Pararhizobium sp. A13: one gene and its partner. The protein of the gene in region 1 interacts with the protein of each later gene in a pairwise test. Links are inferred from orthologs where the notes say so. Each region holds a gene or a part of one and is shown in the gene's direction. Other genes may lie near its edges. The genes, in order: WI754_RS15500 and WI754_RS14280.

Region 1 (3,045 bases):
TGCCATCGGCATCGAGCACCAGTTTTCGCCCCGCGAGCATCAGGGCGTACCGCCGCGCCCTCTCCAGATCGCCAAATCCCGGGCCAAGCACGAAGGCGCTGATGCGTTTGTCGGCCAGCCAGTGCGAGAGGTCGTCTTCATCCTCGATCTGTTTCAACATCACCGCCGTCAGATGAGACGCATTGGCTTGCAGGGCCGCGGCGGGCGAGGCGATCGTCACCAATCCGGCCCCCGCCCTCAGTCCGGCGACCGCCGATAGCCGCGCGGCGCCTGTCGAAAGCGGGCCGCCCGAAAAAACCGCAAGGTGCCCGCGTTTGAATTTATGCGCGGCCGGGTCCAGGGCAAAGGCGTGCTCCCGCCAGAGATGCGGGCTGTTTTCGCAAAGCGTGCCTGCACGAGCACGCAGGATGCGCTCGGGGATGCCGATGTCGAACACCTCCAGCGTGCCGCAAAGCATCCGCCCCGGTGTCAGCAGATGTCCCGGCTTCCGGGCCACGAACGTGACCGTGTGACGGGCGTGAAAACTTGCTCCCAGCACCTGTCCGCTGCGGCCGTCGACACCGGAGGGCAGATCGACGGCGATGACCGGAAGATCCTGGCTCTCTACCGCCCGCATCACGCTTGCCGCCTCCGGCGGAACAGCGCGTGAAAGACCCGCTCCGAACAAAGCGTCGATGACGACGTCTCCGGCAATCGGGCCATAGTCCGCAAGCGGTTTCACCGCAACGCCGCAGCCCGCGTAGGCACGCGCTGCATCGCCTTTCAAGGCCGCCGGATTGCCCAAGGCATGGACTTCGACATCCGCGCCGCTGCCGCGCAAGGCGGCGGCGGCGATATAGCCATCCCCGCCATTGTTGCCGGGACCGCACAGGACGACAAACCGCAAGGCACCGGGATAAAGCCGCAAGGCCGCCGCCGAAACGGCCGTTCCGGCGGATGTCATCAGGCTGAAACTGTTGATCCCCGAGCGAGCCGCATCGGCATCGATCGCGGTCATTTCGGCGGGCGTAACGATGGCGTCGTTTCTAAAAGCTGGCATGGCCTCAAAATGCCCTGCTGGCGAAGCGCCTGCAAGGCTAAAACACGAACAGCAAATGTTTATTTTTTATGCATTTGCACATATTTAGCGCTTATCTATGCCGCTTAATACGGCCCTCAAACAAGCAACGCGCCCGCGATGACCAGCGACATACAAAAATTCATAAAAAATAGGCAAAAGGCGCTGTTTATTCTGAAGAAACAGCTATGATCGTCTCTGTTGGAGGAGTTTTCGTCCAAAACGGCATCGCATTTGCCATATCTGGCATGTAAAATGCATATTGAGGGCAAGCGGGCATAAGCCTGCTATAACGGGAGAAGCGGAGAGACATTTTCTCATGAAAAAGATCGAAGCGATCATAAAGCCTTTCAAGCTTGACGAAGTGAAGGAAGCCCTTCAGGAGGTTGGCCTGCAGGGTATCACCGTCACGGAAGCGAAGGGCTTTGGACGCCAGAAGGGCCACACGGAACTTTACCGTGGGGCAGAATACGTTGTTGATTTTCTCCCGAAGGTGAAAGTCGAAGTCGTGCTGGCAGACGAGAACGCCGAAGCCGTGATCGAGGCCATTCGAAACGCCGCCCAGACCGGGCGTATTGGTGATGGAAAGATTTTCGTCTCCAATATCGAAGAGGTCATTCGAATCCGCACCGGTGAGACAGGCATCGACGCCATCTGATCCGCCTGGCCGTTCGGTCCGGGCTACTACCTCGTCATCTCAAGAGAGGGACTTTCAAAAAATGACGACTGCAAATGATATCCTTAAGCAAATCAAGGATAACGACGTCAAGTTCGTGGATTTGCGCTTCACCGACCCCAAGGGCAAGCTGCAGCACGTAACGATGGACGTATCCTGTGTTGATGAGGACATGTTCGCCGATGGCGTGATGTTCGACGGTTCGTCGATCGGCGGCTGGAAGGCCATCAACGAGTCCGACATGGTGCTGATGCCCGATCCGGCAACCGTGCACATGGACCCCTTCTTCGCACAGTCAACGATGGTCATCGTCTGCGACATTCTCGATCCGGTCTCCGGCGAAGCCTATAACCGCGACCCACGCGGCATTGCCAAGAAGGCCGAAGCCTACCTCAAGGCTTCCGGCATCGGCGACACCGTCTTCGTCGGCCCCGAGCCGGAGTTCTTTGTCTTTGACGACGTGAAGTACAAGGCTGACCCGTACAACACAGGCTTCAAGCTCGACTCGTCCGAACTGCCGTCCAACGACGACACCGACTACGAGACCGGCAACCTCGGCCACCGTCCGCGCGTCAAGGGCGGTTATTTCCCGGTTCCGCCGGTCGACAGCTGCCAGGATATGCGCTCCGAAATGCTGACGGTGCTGACCGAAATGGGCGTCACCGTCGAAAAGCAGCACCACGAAGTGGCCGCTGCCCAGCACGAACTCGGCGTGAAGTTCGACACCCTGGTGCGCAACGCCGACAAGATCCAGATCTACAAGTACGTCGTGCACCAGGTCGCCAATGCTTATGGCAAGACGGCAACCTTCATGCCGAAGCCGATCTTCGGCGACAACGGCTCGGGCATGCACGTGCACCAGTCGATCTGGAAGGACGGCAAGCCGACCTTCGCCGGCGACGAATATGCCGGCCTGTCGGAAACCTGCCTCTTTTACATCGGCGGCATCATCAAGCATGCCAAGGCGATCAACGCCTTCACCAACCCGACGACGAACTCCTACAAGCGTCTGGTGCCGGGTTATGAAGCGCCGGTTCTGCTGGCCTACTCCGCCCGCAACCGCTCTGCCTCGTGCCGTATCCCATTCGGTACCGGTCCGAAGTCGAAGCGTGTCGAAGTTCGCTTCCCCGACCCGCTGGCAAACCCCTATCTCGGCTTTGCCGCCATGCTGATGGCCGGCCTCGACGGCATCAAGAACAAGATCCACCCCGGCAAGGCCATGGACAAGGATCTCTACGACCTGCCGCCGAAAGAACTGAAGAAGATCCCGACCGTCTGCGGTTCGCTGCGCGAAGCGCTCGAAAACCTCGAC
Region 2 (3,323 bases), 260 kb from region 1 along the record:
GCGCGTCACTTCAAACGCCGAGGTGATTTACCGCGAAGGTCGGGTCTTTACCAGTTGTCCCGGGAATTTTGTCGCGCGGCTCTGAAATCGCTTGGCAATCCTGACAAGTATGTCTAAAAATAGTGCAGAATAAAGATGTGCCCGAAAGATAATCATTTGCAGATACCGGATTTGTCATCCCCGTTCCGGGTTGGGCGGCTCTCCTTTCGAAACCGCGTCGTGCTCGCGCCGATGTCGGGCGTGACGGACTTGCCCTTCCGGCAGTTGGCCTGGCGTTACGGCGCCGGCCTCGTCGTCACCGAGATGGTAGCAAGCCGCGAACTCGTCGGCAACGCGTCGGAAAGCTGGGCGCGCCTCAAAAACTCCGGCATCGATCCGCATATGGTCCAGCTCGCCGGACGTGAAGCCCATTGGATGGCGGAAGCGGCAAGGATCGCCGCGGACAACGGCGCCGATGTCATCGACATCAATATGGGCTGCCCCGCCAAGAAAGTGACCGGTGGTTACTCCGGTTCTGCTTTGATGCGCGATCCCGACCACGCGCTGTCGCTCATCGAGGCGACCGTAAATGCCGTCGATGTTCCCGTGACGCTGAAGATGCGCCTTGGATGGGATGAGAACTCCATCAATGCGCCTGAGATCGCCAAGCGAGCGCAAGAGGCCGGTGTGAAGATGATCACCATCCACGGCCGCACGCGCGTGCAGTTCTACAATGGCAGCGCCGATTGGGATGCGATCCGCGCCGTTCGCGACGTGATTTCGGTTCCGCTCGTTGCCAACGGTGATGTCGCGACCATGGCCGATGCTGAGGAAATTCTGAGGCGCTCCGGCGCCGACGCGGTGATGATCGGCCGCTCCAGCCAAGGGCGGCCCTGGCATGCCGGCGTGCTTGCGGGCGCGGTCGAGCATCCGGAAACAGCGCAGGTCCAGGAGGTCGTCGCCGAGCATTACGGCATGATGCTCGAATTTTACGGCGCCGATATTGGTTTGAGGCACGCCCGCAAACATGTCGGCTGGTATCTCGATCGCTTCGCGCCGCATCTGGCGTCGCCGGAGAAGGCAGCGATCATGACCTCTACCGACCCGAAAGCCGTCCTCTCCCGCACCGTCGCAGCGATCGCCGCCGGATCGGGGTGCGAAGAAGAAAAGGACGCGGCATGACCGAGAAAATGCGGGACGACGAACAGAAAATCGCGGATTCCCTGCCCATGGCGGTGCTCAACGCCATCCAGAACCCGGTCATCCTTGTCGATGAAAATGGTCTCGTGGCGTTTGCAAACTGGGAAGCGGAGGCCTTTTTCGGCGCTAGCGCCAACCATCTCGCCCGCCACGACATCAGCGCCTTCATTCCCTTCGGCAGCCCGCTGTTGACGCTGATCGAGCAGGTGCGCGAGCGCCGCGCCGCCGTCAACGAATACCGCGTCGATCTGAGCTCGCCGCGGCTCGGCGCCGACAAGCTCGTCGATCTCTATGTGGCACCTGTGCTGTCCGAACCGGGCTCCGTCGTCATCGTGTTTCAAGAGCGCTCGATGGCTGACAAGATCGATCGGCAGCTCACCCATCGCGCGGCCGCCCGCTCGGTCACGGGGCTTGCCTCGATGCTGGCCCACGAAATCAAGAACCCGCTGTCTGGCATCAGGGGGGCAGCCCAGCTTCTGGAGACCTCGGTCAACGACGACGACCGGGCGCTGACGCGGCTGATCTGCGACGAGACCGATCGCATCGTCTCGCTGGTCGACCGGATGGAGGTCTTCTCCGACGAGCGGCCTGTCGACCGCCATCCGGTCAACATCCATTCGGTATTGGATCACGTGAAGGCCGTTGCCAAAGCCGGTTTCGCCCGCAAGATTCGCATCACCGAAAATTACGACCCGTCGCTGCCGCCGGTCTACGCCAATCGCGACCAGCTGATTCAGGTCTTTCTCAATCTGATCAAGAACGCCGCCGAGGCGGTCGCCGACAAGGCGGACGGCGAGATCATGCTGACGACGGCCTATCGGCCAGGCATCCGCCTCTCCGTCGCCGGAACGCGCGAGAAGATTTCGCTGCCGCTCGAATTCTGCGTACACGACAATGGCCCGGGCGTTCCATCCGATCTGGTGCCACATCTGTTCGACCCATTCATCACCACGAAAACCAATGGCTCCGGTCTCGGCCTGGCGCTGGTTGCCAAGATCATTGGCGGCCATGGCGGCATCGTTGAATGCGACAGCCAGTCGAGCCGCACGACATTTCGCGTCCTGATGCCGGCGTCGAAAGGACCAACGGCAGAAGACAGCGAACCACTGACAGTAAAAGGACAATCCCGATGACAGGCGCCACGATTCTCGTCGCTGACGACGACGCTGCCATCCGCACCGTGCTCAACCAGGCGCTCAGCCGCGCCGGCTACGATGTACGCATCACCTCGAATGCCGCGACGCTCTGGCGCTGGATCGCCGCCGGTGACGGCGACCTTGTCGTCACCGACGTGGTCATGCCCGACGAAAACGCCTTCGACCTCTTGCCGCGTATCAAGAAGGCACGGCCCGATCTGCCCGTGCTGGTGATGAGCGCCCAGAACACCTTCATGACGGCAATCAAGGCGTCCGAGAAGGGTGCCTATGACTACCTGCCCAAGCCCTTCGATCTGACGGAACTGATCGCGATCATCGGCCGGGCGCTCGCCGAGCCCAAGCGCAAGCCGGCGAAGATGGACGACGACACGCAGGACGGCATGCCGCTGGTTGGCCGCTCCGCCGCGATGCAGGAAATCTACCGCGTGCTGGCACGCCTGATGCAGACCGATCTGACGCTGATGATCACAGGCGAATCGGGGACCGGCAAGGAATTGGTGGCGCGGGCGTTGCACGACTATGGGAAGCGCCGCAACGGCCCCTTCGTCGCGATCAATATGGCGGCCATCCCGCGCGATCTCATCGAATCGGAACTCTTCGGCCATGAGAAGGGCGCTTTCACCGGCGCGCAAAACCGATCGACGGGTCGGTTCGAGCAGGCCGAAGGCGGCACGCTGTTCCTCGATGAAATCGGTGATATGCCGATGGATGCCCAGACACGACTGCTGCGCGTGCTGCAGCAGGGCGAATATACCACCGTTGGCGGCCGCACGCCGATCCGTTCCGATGTCCGCATCGTGGCTGCAACCAACAAGGACCTGAAACAGTCGATCAATCAGGGCCTTTTCCGCGAGGACCTCTATTACCGGCTCAACGTCGTGCCGCTGCGCCTGCCGCCGCTGCGTGATCGCGCCGAGGATATTCCCGACCTCGTTCGCCATTTCGTCCAGCAGGCGGAGAAGGAAGGCCTCGACGTCAAACGTTTCG

Evidence for each region.
Region 2: the proteins of WI754_RS15500 (region 1) and WI754_RS14280 interact in binary tests that used the Escherichia coli proteins (3 or more experiments, as listed by UniProt). The link is inferred for Pararhizobium sp. A13 from one-to-one orthologs.

The regions. Positions count from the first base shown.
Region 1 is NZ_CP149510.1:3,141,947-3,144,991, reverse strand. Bases 325-3,045 are described here. They hold WI754_RS15500 (P-II family nitrogen regulator), read left to right. Parts: upstream 325-1,376; coding sequence 1,377-1,715; downstream 1,716-3,045. Other genes in these bases: glnA (type I glutamate--ammonia ligase), read left to right, coding at 1,777-3,045; WI754_RS15505 (NAD(P)H-hydrate dehydratase), read right to left, coding at 325-1,039. In the rest of the region: more of WI754_RS15505, read right to left, coding at 1-324. UniProt on the Escherichia coli protein: P-II indirectly controls the transcription of the glutamine synthetase gene (glnA). P-II prevents NR-II-catalyzed conversion of NR-I to NR-I-phosphate, the transcriptional activator of GlnA. When P-II is uridylylated to P-II-UMP, these events are reversed.
Region 2 is NZ_CP149510.1:2,883,789-2,887,111, forward strand. Bases 236-3,234 are described here. They hold WI754_RS14280 (nitrogen regulation protein NR(II)), read left to right. Parts: upstream 236-1,157; coding sequence 1,158-2,312; downstream 2,313-3,234. Other genes in these bases: dusB (tRNA dihydrouridine synthase DusB), read left to right, coding at 236-1,161; ntrC (nitrogen regulation protein NR(I)), read left to right, coding at 2,309-3,234. Also shown: more of dusB, read left to right, coding at 136-235; more of ntrC, read left to right, coding at 3,235-3,323.